Caldimonas brevitalea: one gene and its partner. The protein of the gene in region 2 interacts with the protein of the main gene of each other region in a pairwise test. Links are inferred from orthologs where the notes say so. Each region holds a gene or a part of one and is shown on either strand. Other genes may lie near its edges.

What was found.
Region 1: the proteins of grxD (region 2) and AAW51_RS12950 interact in binary tests that used the Escherichia coli proteins (3 or more experiments, as listed by UniProt). The link is inferred for Caldimonas brevitalea from one-to-one orthologs.

What each region holds. Positions count from the first base shown.
Region 1 is NZ_CP011371.1:2,920,900-2,926,142, forward strand. The notes cover bases 1-2,967. They hold AAW51_RS12950 (BolA family protein), read right to left. Parts: upstream 1,634-2,967; coding sequence 1,367-1,633; downstream 1-1,366. Other genes in these bases: AAW51_RS12940 (acetyltransferase domain-containing protein), read left to right, coding at 1-371; AAW51_RS12945 (peptidylprolyl isomerase), read right to left, coding at 471-1,280; AAW51_RS12955 (septation protein A), read right to left, coding at 1,636-2,262; msrB (peptide-methionine (R)-S-oxide reductase MsrB), read right to left, coding at 2,314-2,718; AAW51_RS12965 (protein adenylyltransferase SelO), read right to left, coding at 2,715-2,967. Also shown: more of AAW51_RS12965, read right to left, coding at 2,968-4,217; AAW51_RS12970 (3-(methylthio)propionyl-CoA ligase), read left to right, coding at 4,395-5,243. UniProt on the Escherichia coli protein: Transcriptional regulator that plays an important role in general stress response. Has many effects on cell morphology, cell growth and cell division. Acts by regulating the transcription of many genes, including dacA (PBP-5), dacC (PBP-6), ampC and mreB.
Region 2 is NZ_CP011371.1:5,419,841-5,427,291, reverse strand. What follows is about bases 3,765-6,662. They hold grxD (Grx4 family monothiol glutaredoxin), read right to left. Parts: upstream 5,422-6,662; coding sequence 5,107-5,421; downstream 3,765-5,106. Other genes in these bases: prmC (peptide chain release factor N(5)-glutamine methyltransferase), read right to left, coding at 6,399-6,662; AAW51_RS22895 (hypothetical protein), read right to left, coding at 5,541-6,191; AAW51_RS22905 (UbiX family flavin prenyltransferase), read right to left, coding at 4,476-5,039; AAW51_RS22910 (lytic transglycosylase domain-containing protein), read left to right, coding at 3,818-4,462; AAW51_RS22915 (proline--tRNA ligase), read left to right, coding at 3,765-3,821. In the rest of the region: GTPase ObgE, read left to right, coding at 1-76; proB (glutamate 5-kinase), read left to right, coding at 125-1,243; AAW51_RS22920 (RNA pyrophosphohydrolase), read right to left, coding at 1,354-1,959; more of AAW51_RS22915, read left to right, coding at 2,076-3,764; more of prmC, read right to left, coding at 6,663-7,283; prfA (peptide chain release factor 1), read right to left, coding at 7,404-7,451. UniProt on the Escherichia coli protein: Monothiol glutaredoxin involved in the biogenesis of iron-sulfur clusters.

The DNA of each region.
Region 1 (5,243 bases), 2.5 Mb from region 2 along the record:
TGCTGATCCTGACGCGGCTGACCGCGGGCTGGGGCCGCTGGTTGTGGCCGCTGGGCCTGGTTGCCATCGTGTTGCCGCAGTTCGTGCAGCACCGGTTTTTCGAAGCGCCGTGGATCAACTGGACCGGGCTGGTGACCCGCAAGCCGGTCACCGAAGACTATGTGCCGCTGCTGCCGTGGTTGGGGGTGATGTGGTGGGGCATGGCGGCGGGGCAGTGGGTGTTGAGGCAGCGTGCCGGCTGGATGACCGGCCCGCTGCCGGACCGTTTACATCCGTTGGCCGTGCTCGGGCGTTGGAGCTTGAGCTTCTACATGCTGCACCAGCCGGTGTTCATCGGGCTGCTGTCGGCGTGGGTGTGGTTGACCCGCTGAGCGGTTGAGTGCCCAGTGGCGATAGGCAAGGCGTGTTGCCGCACCGGAATGCAAAAGGCGCCTTGCGGCGCCTTTTGAGAGAACAGCGTCAGCCCCGCATCACTGCTGGAACTTGTAGTCCGTCTTCGCGCCGTTGCGCAGGTCGTCGCGGAACTTGGCGATCTTCTGCTGGGTCAGGCTCTGCTGGATCTGCGGCTTGACCTCTTCGAGCGGCGGCACCTGGGCGGCGCGCACGTCTTCGAGCTTGATGATGTGGTAGCCGAACTGCGACTTGACCGGCTCTTGCGTGACCTGGCCCTTCTGCAGCTTGGTCATGGCTGCCGAGAACTCGGGCACGTAGCTGCCCGCGGCAGCCCAGTCGAGGTCGCCGCCATTGGTGGCGGAGCCGGTGTCCTTCGAATTCTTCTTGGCCAGGTCTTCGAACTTGGCGCCACCCTTGATCTGCGCGATCAGCTTCTTGGCCTGGTCTTCCTTCTCGACCAGGATGTGGCGGGCGCGGTATTCCTTGTCGCCGGCCTGGCCCTTGAACTTGTCGTACTCGGCCTTGATCTCGGCGTCGGTGACGGGGTTGTTCTTCTGGTAGTCGGCGAACAGTTCGCGGATCAGCAGCGTCTGCCGGGCCAGCTCGAGCTGCTGCTTGTAGTTGTCAGAGGCGTTCAGGCCACGCTTCTCGGCTTCCTGCATGAAGATTTCGCGCAGCACGACCTCGTCCTTCACCTGGCGCTCGATGTCGGGAGTCATCGGCTGGCCTTGCTTGGAGATCTGGCTGATCAGCGCGTCGGCACGCTCCTTGGGCACCGACTTGCCGTTCACGACGGCGATGTTCTGGGCCGACGCGGCCATCGGGGCCAGCAGGGCGGCGCTAAGAGCCAGCGACAACGCGCCGAACGCGAAATTCGTTTTCTTCATCGAAACCTCTCTTTGGAATGGGGGGAGATGCCAGCGTTGGACACCGTGGCGCGCTGCGCGTCAGCAGGCAGCACCGATGCTGTGGATCAAACTTCGTCGGGCGCGTGGGCCTGAATGGCGAGGGCGTGAATGCCCTGGGGAATCAAAGGCATCAAAGAACTATACACGAGGCGATGTCGGGCGATGCGTGACAAACCGAAAAAGCGTTCGCTCACGATGCGCACCGAAAAATGCCGCCCCTCGCGGGCGCCAGCATGGCCTGCATGCAAATGGCTGTCGTCCTGCACCTCGAGTTGCCGGGGCTGGAAACTCTCGCGCAGGGCGGCCTCGATCTGGCTTGCGCTCACCGCCATCGTCAGGGCTGCCCTTCGTTTTTCAGGTGACGGCTCAGGTACACACCCTGGCCCAACATGAACAACAACATCAGGCCCATGCCGCCGAACAGTTTGAAATTGACCCAGGTCGCCGTCGAATAACTGTAGGCGACGTAGATGTTGAGCAGACCCATCAGACCGAAAAACGCGATCCAGGCAAAGTTCAGCCGCTGCCATACCGGCGCAGGCAGTTCGATCTGCGTGCCCATCAACGCCTGCAGCAAATTGCGGCGGAACAGGGTATGGCTGATCCAGAATGCGGCGCCCATCACCCAATACAGCACGCTGGGCTTCCACTTGATAAAGGTTTCGCTGTGGAACCAGATGGTCGCGCCGCCGAGCACGGTCACGAGCACCAGGCTGACCCACAACATCTTGTCGATCTTGCGGCGCCGCAGCAGGAGCCAGACGATCTGGGTGGCGGTGGCGAGGATCACCACCACCGTGGCCAGCAGCACCGGGGCTTCCTTGGGGCCGACGACACCGCCCGACACCAGAAAGCCGAACCAGTCGGTGGCGACCGTGGCGGCCCAGTCGGACCGGTTCTCGGCATACTTGAACATGCCGAAGAACAGAATCACCGGCAGGAAATCGAACAATAGCTTCATCGAATCTCGGGAGGTGCGAAGACGTGGGGCAGCAGGGACCGGCGTCGCGGCTCAGTCCTTGCGCTCGTCGAAGTCTAACGCGGCCGAGTTGATGCAGTAGCGCTGGCCCGTCGGCGCCGGACCGTCGTCGAAGACATGGCCTAGGTGCGCGCCGCAGTGCCGGCACTTCACCTCGACTCGCACCATGCCGTGGCTGTGATCCATCTCGCGTTCGATCGCACCCTCGTCGATCGGCTGGAAATAGCTCGGCCAGCCGCACCCGGCGTCGAACTTGGTGTCGGAATCGAACAGCGGCTCACCGCAGCAGACGCAGCGGTACACGCCGTCGGCGGTCTGGTTCCAGTATTTGCCGGTGAAGGGCCGCTCGGTGGCGGCGTGGCGGGTGACCTGGTACTGGGTCGGATCGAGTTGGCTGCGCCATTCCTCGTCGGTCTTCTTGACCTTGTAGTCGCTCATGATGAACAAGACACCTCGATGGTTTGCGCCCATTCTGGCGGAAAGCCGGCATCCGCTTCATGCTCGGGTTGTTCGTCGTAGGGGCGCTCGAGCACGGCCAGCAGCCGCTGCAGCTCGCTGTGGTCGCCGGCCCGGGAGCGCCGGATCGCCACCTCCGCCAGGTGGTTGCGCAGCACGAACTTCGGGTTGACCCGGTTCATCCGCGCGCCGCGCTCGGCGTCCACGCTCGACTCCTGGCGCAGCCGCTCGGCATAGCGGGTGCCCCAGGCGTCGAAGCCGGCGCGGTCGACGAACAGGTCGCGCACGGAGTCGTTGGGAGCGCCCGGCGTGCTGACGAAGCCGGCGAGCCGGCGGAACGTGATGGTGAAATCGCACCGGTCCTGCGCCATCAGCCGCAGCAGGTCGTCCACCAGTTCGCGGTCGCCTGGAAGCGTTTGCAGCAGGCCGATCTTGTCGCGCATGCGACGCTCCAGCGCCGCGGGAAAGACCGTCTTGTACGGCTCCAGCGCCTGCTGCGCGGCGTCGGCGTCGGGGATCAGCGGCAGCAGCGCCTGGCCCAGCGCGTGCAGGTTCCACAACGCGATGTTGGGCTGGCGGTTGTAGGCGTAGCGACCCTGGTGATCGGAGTGGTTGCAGACGTGGCCCGGGTCGAACGCGTCGAGAAACCCGAACGGACCGTAGTCGATCGTCAGACCCAGGATGGACATGTTGTCGGTGTTCATCACCCCGTGGCAGAAGCCCACCGCCTGCCATTGCGCCATCAGCTCGGCGGTACGCCGCGTCACCGCATCCAGCAGCGCCGCCGCCGGCTGCGCAGCCTCCCGGCATTCGGGGTAGTGACACGCGATCACGTGGTCGGTCAGCTGCTGCAGCTGCTGCGGCTTTTCATGGTGCGCGAAGTGCTCGAAGTGGCCGAAGCGCACGAAGCTGGGCGCCAGCCGCGTCGTCACCGCCGCCGTTTCGATCTGTTCCCGACGCACCGGCAGCGCCGAGCCGATCACGCACAGCGCACGCGTCGTCGGGATGCCGAGCCCGTGCATCGCCTCCGAACACAGAAACTCGCGGATCGACGAGCGCAACACCGCGCGGCCGTCGCCCATGCGCGCATAAGGCGTGCGGCCGCTGCCCTTCAGTTGCACTTCGACGCCGCTGCCATCCGCCAGTTGCATTTCGCCCAACAACAGGGCACGGCCGTCGCCCAACTGCCCGGCCCAGACGCCGAATTGGTGCCCGCTGTAGACCGTGGCGACCGGGTCGAGCCCCGGCCACTGGGCGCCGCCGCTCAGGCACTGCAGTGCTTGCCAGTCGTCGCGCTGGGCCCAGTCGTCGGGCCAGCCGAGCATCTCGGCCGCGGCCCCGCTGGTGCACACCCAGTAGGGATCGGGCAGCGGTTGCGCCGTCCATCGGGTGTGGAACTCGCTGCCCAGTGCGGCGTACCGATGGACCCACGACAAGGCAGCGGGCGAGGGCCAGGTGCGCGGCTCCGGCGGCAGGTTCATCGCGCCAGTTTAGCGACGGCGCGCAATGCAGCACAGCTGGAGGGGCTCACAGTCGCCGAAACGACACTTGCCTAGGGAAAACGTCATGCGCTGCAGTGCAGCACGATTCCTATCATCCCCGGCAACGTCTAAATGGTTTTTTTATTCACTTTTCGCTTCTACTGACAGGAGATTCGGATGGCGCGTTTGATGGGGCAGATGATGCAGATGCCGTTGATGATTTCGTCGCTGCTCACGCATGCTGCACGGCACAACGGCGATGTCGAGATCGTTTCGAAGCGGGTGGAGGGCGACATCCACCGCTACACCTATCGGGATGCCGAGCTGCGCGCCCGCAAGCTGGCCCAGGCCTTGCAACGGCTGGGCTGCCAGCCCGGCGACCGGGTCGGCACGCTGGCGTGGAACGGCTACCGCCATTTCGAGATTTACTACGGCACCTCCGGCTCCGAGCTGGTGTGCCACACCATCAACCCACGGCTGTTTCCCGAGCAGATCACCTGGATCGTCAACGACGCGGAAGACCGCGTGCTGTGCTTCGACCTCAACTTCCTGCCGTTGATCGAGAAGCTGGCACCGCACCTGCCGACCGTGCAGCACTACGTCATCATGACCGACCGGGCTCACATGCCGGCCCAGACGAGCGTGCCCAACCTGCTGTGCTACGACGAGCTGGTCGAGGCCGAAAACGGCGACTACGAGTGGCCCGAGTTCGACGAGAACACCGCGTCGAGCATCTGCTACACCTCGGGCACCACCGGCAACCCCAAGGGCGCCGTCTACAGCCACCGCTCGACGCTGCTGCACGCCTACGCCTCGGCGCTGCCCGACGGAATGGGCTGCTCGAGCCGCGATGTGCTGCTGCCGGTGGTGCCGATGTTCCACGTCAACGCCTGGGGCGTGCCTTACTCGGCGCCGCTGGTCGGCGCCAAGCTGGTGATGCCCGGACCGCACATGGACGGCAAGTCGCTCTATGAGCTGTTCGAGTCGGAGAAGGTCACCTTCAGCGCCGGCGTGCCGACCGTCTGG
Region 2 (7,451 bases):
ACCGGTCGACGTGCGCTTTGCCCCGGACCCGGCGGCTCCGGCCGCGCCGCCGTCCGACGACCCTCGCTTCCGGTGACCCTGAACTTACCCAGCCCGCTTTCGACTTTCGCCTCTCCCCTGCAGCATGAGTGACGCGCTCAAGAACGCACGACGTATCGTCGTCAAGGTCGGTTCCAGCCTGGTGACCAATGAAGGTCGCGGTGTCGACGCCGAGGCCATCGGCCATTGGTGCCGGCAGTTGGCCGCGCTCGCCGGCCAAGGCCGCGAGATCGTGATGGTGTCCAGCGGCGCCATTGCCGAGGGCATGAAACGCCTCGGATGGGCGCGCCGGCCGAAGGAACTGCACGAACTGCAAGCGGCTGCCGCGGTGGGCCAGATGGGCCTGGCGCAGATCTACGAGACCAAGCTGCGCGAGCAGGGTATGGGCAGCGCCCAGGTGCTGCTGACCCATGCCGACCTGGCCGATCGAGAGCGCTACCTGAACGCCCGATCGACGCTGCTGACGCTGCTGCGCCTGCGGGTCGTGCCGGTCATCAACGAGAACGACACCGTGGTGACCGACGAAATCAAGTTCGGCGACAACGACACCCTGGGCGCGCTGGTGGCCAATCTCGTCGAGGCCGACGCGCTGGTGATCCTGACCGACCAGCGCGGCCTGTACTCCGCCGACCCGCGCAAGGACCCGACCGCGCGCTTCATCGAGGTGTCGGAGGCCGGCACCCCCGAGCTGGAACGCATGGCCGGCGGCGCCGGCTCGAGCATCGGCAAGGGCGGCATGATCACCAAGATCCTGGCCGCCAAGCGCGCCGCCGGCAGCGGCGCCTCCACGGTGATCGCCTGGGGCCGCGAGCCCGATGTGCTGCTGCGCCTGGCGGCCGGCGAGTCGATCGGCACGCTGTTGCTGGCGTCGACGCCCAAGCTCGCGGCCCGCAAGCAATGGATGGCCGACCATCTGCAGTTGCGCGGTGCGGTCGTGATCGACGACGGCGCGGTCAAGAAATTGCGCGACGACGGCAAGAGCCTGCTGCCGATCGGCATGGTCGAGGTGATCGGTGAGTTCGCGCGCGGCGATGTCATCGCGGTGCGCGATCCGAGCGGTCTGGAGGTGGCCCGCGGCCTCGCCAACTATTCGAGCAGCGAGGCGCGCCTGATCGCCCGCAAGCCTTCGAGCGAATTCGAGCGACTGCTCGGATTCACCGGTGAGCCGGAAATGATCCACCGCGACAACCTCGTGCTGGCCTGAGGGCCAGCAGGCGCACCGGTCGCCTTGGCGTGGCGAAGATGCCGTGGCGGTGGATCTGCGCGGCCCGCGCCCGGCGCGAGGCGGTGTTTGCGCCGCCTGCCGGCCCGACGCTACAGATTGCCGTCGAGGTCGCCGTCCAGCGGCTCCGCCACCGTCTGGGCCGAACCCCGCTCGGTACGCGGCGCGGTCTCGTCGCGGTGGTGCGGCCTCATGCCGCCTCGCAGATACCGATTGTGGTGGTTGGCGCGCGGCAGAAAGCGCGCCAGCTCGGTCAGCGCCATCTGGTAGACGTCGCGCTTGAACTCGATCACCACGTCCAGCGGCACCCAGTACTCGTTCCAGCGCCAGGCATCGAACTCCGGGTGGTCGGTCGCCCGCAAATTCATGTCGCAGTCGCGCCCGGTGAGTTGCAACAGGAACCAGATTTGTTTCTGCCCCCTGTAGTGCCCCCGCGCATCACGGCGGATGTAGTGCTCCGGCACCTCGTAGCGCAGCCAGTCGCGGGTCCGGGCCAAGATGCGCACATGCTCGGGCTTCAGCCCGACTTCTTCATGCAGTTCACGGTACATCGCCTGCTCGGGGCTCTCGCCGTGTTTGATACCCCCTTGGGGAAACTGCCAAGAGTGCGTCCGGATGCGCTTGCCCCAGAAAACCTGATTCTTCTGGTTGAGCAGGATGATGCCGACGTTGGGCCGGAAGCCTTCCCGGTCGAGCATAATCAAACCTCAATTTTGTCAACTGAAACCATTATTGCACTGGCCGGTGCGGTTTCAACCCCTCCTAAGCCCTGCTGCCTGCCGCCTGCTCGGGTTGCCGATGCGGGCCTTCATCCATGAAAGCCTCTCAGTTCTTCATTTCCACGCAAAAAGAAGCGCCTGCCGATGCGGAGGTCGTGAGCCACAAATTGATGATGCGCGCCGGCATGATCAAGCGCCTGGGCGCCGGCATCTACAACTACATGCCAATGGGCCTGCGCGTGATCCGCAAGGTGGAGGCCATCATCCGCGAAGAGATGAACCGCGCCGGTGCGGTGGAACTGCTGATGCCGGTGGTTCAGCCCGCCGAGCTGTGGCAGGAAACCGGCCGCTGGGACAAGATGGGCCCCGAGCTGCTGCGCGTCAAAGACCGCCACGAGCGCGACTTCATCATCCAGCCGACGTCGGAAGAAGTGATCACCGACATTGCGCGGCAGGAACTGCGCAGCTACCGCCAGCTGCCGAAAAACTTCTATCACATCCAAACCAAGTTCCGTGACGAACGCCGGCCGCGTTTTGGTGTGATGCGCGGCCGCGAATTCACGATGAAGGACGCCTATTCCTTCGACCGTGACGTCGAATCGGCCGGCAAGAGCTACGAAAACATGTATGCGGCGTATGGCCGCATCTTCGACCGGCTGGGCCTGCGCTACCGCGCGGTGGCCGCCGACACCGGCGCCATCGGCGGCGACCGTTCGCACGAGTTCCAGGTGATCGCCGAGACCGGCGAAGACGCCATCGTCTATTGCCCCGACTCCGACTACGCCGCCAACATCGAGCTGGCCGAAGCCGTGGCCTTGCTGCCCAGCCGCGGCGCCGCCACCCGCGCGCTCGAGAAAACCGCGACGCCGGGCCGCAGCACCTGCGCCGCGGTCGCCGAACTGCTGGGCCTGCCGCTGACCCAGACGGTGAAGTCGCTGGTGCTCGCGACCGACGAGAAAAACGAGGCCGGCGACATCGTGAAGACGACCGTCTGGCTGCTGCTGCTGCGCGGCGACCACGACCTGAACGAAGTGAAGGCCGGCAAGCTGCCGGGCCTGAAGGCCGGCTTCCGCTTCGCGACCGAGGCCGAGATCGCCGACCATTTCGGCTGCAAGCCCGGCTACCTGGGCCCGGTCGGGGTCAAGAAACCGGTCAAGGTGATCGCCGACCGTACCGTGGCACAGATGGCGGATTTCGTCAGCGGCGCCAATGAGGCCGACTTCCACCTGACCGGTGTCAACTGGGGCCGCGACCTGCCCGAGCCCGACGCGGTCGCCGACATCCGCAACGTCGTCGAAGGCGACCCGTCGCCCGACGGCAAAGGTGTGCTCGCGATCCAGCGCGGCATCGAAGTCGGCCACGTGTTCTATCTCGGCACCAAGTATTCCGCCGCGATGAACGCCAACTACCTGGACGAAAACGGCAAACCGCGGCCGATGGAAATGGGCTGCTACGGCATCGGCGTGACCCGCATCGTCGGCGCCGCGATCGAGCAGAACCACGACGAGCGCGGCATCATCTGGCCGACCTCGATTGCGCCGTTTGCCGTGGTGCTGTGCCCGATCGGCTACGACCGCTCCGCTGAGGTGCAAGCCGCTGCGCAACAACTGCACGACGAGCTGTCCGCGCTGGGCGTCGACGTGTTGCTGGACGATCGCGGTGAGCGCCCCGGGGCGATGTTCGCCGACTGGGAATTGATCGGCGTGCCGCACCGGGTGGTCATCTCCGACCGCGGCCTGAAGGACGGCAAGCTCGAATACCAGGGTCGCCGCGACGCACAAGCGACCTCGGTGACCGTGGCCGACGTGGTGACACTGCTGCGGGAGAAGCTCGGCGCATGACGCGACCGGTGTGGGGCGGTGCAGGACTGACGCGCCGCGACTGGTTGAGTGGCACCGCTGCCGGCCTGTTGCTGGCGGGCGGTGCCAGCCCTGCATGGGCTGGCGGGCAGGTCGAGGAGCCGTTGGCCAATGCGGTCAAGACCGCGTTGTCGGCCGCCATCGGCAACACGGCGCCGCCCAAGGCCGTGTTCACCAACATCGAAGACCGTTTGCGTTACCTGCGCTGGCTAGGCGCGATGAGCGAACGGCTGAAAAAGCGCAAGCCCGACACCCAGACCCGCCTCGAATTCCTCGAGACCGTCTGGTACGAAAGCCACCGTGCCGGGCTCGAAACGGCGTTGGTGCTCGGCCTGATCCAGGTGGAGAGCGGCTTTCGCAAATACGCGATCAGCCGCGTCGGTGCGCGCGGCTACATGCAGGTGATGCCGTTCTGGAGCCGGCTGATCGGCGACGGCGACCCCGGCAAGCTGTTCCACATGCAGACCAATCTGCGTTTCGGCTGCGTGATCCTGCGTCACTACGTGGACATCGAGAAGGGCGACCTTTACCTGGCGCTCGGCCGCTACAACGGCAGCCGCGGCCGCCCGGAATACCCGAGCGCGGTGTTCGCCTCACGCAAGTTGTGGGAACTGCGCGACTGAGGCGCCGGCGGTCTCACAGCCCCTGCCAGGGCCGCGGGGCGGCCTGCCGCACTCCCATCAGCGCGAGCGCCCGCTCGACGGTTTCGTCGACCAGTTCGTCGATGCTTTGCGGCCGGTGATAGAACGCCGGCAGCGGCGGAAAGATCACGCCGCCCATTTCGGTCACCGCCGTCATGTTGCGCAGATGGGCCAGGTGCAGCGGTGTCTCGCGCACCATCATCAGCAGGCGGCGGCGCTCTTTCAGCGTGACATCGGCGGCGCGCGTCAGCAGGTTGTCGCACAGACCGTGGGCGACGGCCGCCAGCGTTTTCATCGAGCAAGGCGCGACCAGCATGCCGTCGGCCTGGAAGCTACCGCTCGCGATGGCCGCGCCAACATCGCCGGGGTGGTAGGCGCGGGCCGCTAGGCCCTCCAGCGTCGCCCGGTCGAGGCCCAGTTCATGGTGCACGTTCAGCACGCCGGCCGGCGTCACCACCAGATGGGTCTCGACCTCCAGCTGCCGCAGGCGCTGCAGCAGGCGCACGCCGTAGATCGCACCGGTCGCGCCGGTGATGCCGACCACCAGCCGGGCGGTCATGCGAGGCCCGCCGGGGACGGCCGGGGAGGCAGCGCCCGGAATCGGGCCCCCAGGTCGCTGTGGCGGGTCACGAGGAGCGCAGCACGTCCTGCAACTCGCCGGCTTGGTACATCTCCATCAGGATGTCCGAGCCGCCGACGAACTCGCCGTCGACATAGAGCTGCGGGATGGTGGGCCAGTTGGCGTATTCCTTCACGCCCTGGCGGATCTCTTCGTCTTCCAGCACGTTGACGGTTTTCAGGTCGGTGACGCCGCAGGCCTTGAGGATCTGCACTGCACGGCCCGAAAAACCGCACATGGGGAATTGCGCAGTGCCCTTCATGAAGAGCACCACCCGGTTGTTCTTGACGAGGTCGTCGATACGCTGTTGAACGTCGCTCATGGTGGGGTGTGTGGATGCGTTGGATCGGGAAGCAGCCCACTTTATAGAGCAAAAAACCGCAGGCCGAAGCGCGTTGCGTCAAGTCCTTGCGCGCCCCGGTCGGGGCTGGCGGGCTGGCCTCAGAACGAATAGGAAACGCCGACCTGGACCAGCGGCGAGAGTCGCCACTCGCCCAGGGCACGGGGCAGGTCGACCTCACCCTCGCGGCGCGTCCATTCGTTGCTGTACCAGGCGCCGTTGGCCGCCGAGCCAAGTTTGACGGTGGATTTCGGCTTCAACATCACCACGCCGACATCGGCGAACACGCCCCAGCCGCCGGAGGGCGCCGCGCCGCTGTATCCCATCCCCAGATAAGGCACGGCGGTGCTGCTGCTGTCGAATCCCAGTGTCGGGCTGCTGCGCGCGCCGGTCCCATAGGCGGGCGCCGGAGCGGGGCGCTCCTCGGGGGCGGCGCGCTGCGCCTTGTCGGCCTTGAGTACACCGCCGGTGGCCCGCAGGCCTGCGTCCTGGCGGAAGTAGTAGTCGCCGAGCACGGACCATTCACTCAGGCCCAACGCGGGCAACCCGCGCGCGCCGACGTCGTCGCGCCACCGGTTCCACTGCAGCCCTTTCACGCCGAGGCTGGCGGCGGGCCGCATGCCCAGGGCGTATCCGGCCTTCAAGCCGGGGCCCTCGACCCGTACCGACAAAGCGCTCTGGGCAGACGCGGTGAGACAGAGGCAGGCGGTGGCGCACGCGGCGCCGAGACGAACGAACACGGCGGTCTTCATGGCTCGCTCCTCAAGGCGCCGAGCCCTCCCAGAAGACGAGCGGGCGGCGCCGACACGACGATGGGATCATGCTAGACCTCTCAGGGTGCGTCGCCAATAGGGTGGCACACGAGACCTGACGGTCGCGTGCCGCATGCCACAGCTCGGTGCTACAGAAACTCTTTGATACGCGTTGCGACGCGACGTTCAGGACGCGAACCGCTCGGCTCAGCGCGAGACCTGCCACCGGCCGCCGGTGCAGCGGGGGCGGCCGGCGAGGTCGACGCGGGTGCTCACGTCGACAAAGCCGGCCTTGCGCAGCAGGGCCTGCACGTCGTCGGCCTGCTCGTGGCCGTGCTCGAACAACAGCCAGCCGCCGTCGGTCAGGTGGTCCGGAGCGCCGGCGACAATCTGCCGCAGCGCGTCGAGGCCCAGCGGTCCGGAGGCGAGGGCCTGCAGCGGTTCGTGTCGCAAGGCAGCCAGGTGCGGGTCACGCTCGGCGATGTAGGGCGGGTTGCTGGCCACCACGTCGTAGTGTTGTTCGTCGGCCTCGCCCGCCAGCGCCTCCCACCAGCAGCCCTGCCGCCAGCGCACCGGCAGGCCCAGCCGTTCACCGTTGCCGCGGGCGACCGCGAGCGCGGCGGGGCTCAGGTCGGTGGCGGTGACCTCGGCATGCGGCAGCAGGTGTTTGAGCGCGAGGGCGATCGCACCGCTGCCGGTGCCGAGGTCGGCCAGGCGCGGCGCCGGCAGGGGCTGCGCCAGCTCCACGGCCCATGCCACCAGCGTTTCGGTGTCGGGCCGCGGCACCAGCACCTCCGGCGAGACCGCCAGCCGCAGCCCGTAAAACTCCTTCTCGCCGACCAGATAGGCCAACGGGACGCCGTCGAGCCGTCGCTCGACCAGTTCGGCATATCGGCTCGCGACGGCCGGGGCGAGTGGGTCGGTGTCGTGCGCGAGCAGCCAGGCGCGGGCCCGGGCGGCCGGCAAGCCGAGCAGATGGGCGAGCAGCAGTTGCGCGTCGAGCCGCTCGAGGCCCCGCTGCACGGCTGACGCCCAGGCGGCCGCCATGGTCACTGCGGCGCGAGCCCCTTCGGGCGGCCGGGCGGCGCTCATTGACAAACCTCCGTGCTGCGCACTGCGGTACGAGCGCCTTCGGGCGGCCGGGCGGCGCTCATTGGAAAGCCTCCGTGCTGCGCACTGCGGCGCGAGCCCCTTCGGGCGGCCGGGCGGCGCTCATGCATTCCCCAGTTCCAGCGCGTCGAGCTGCTCGGCCAGTTGCTC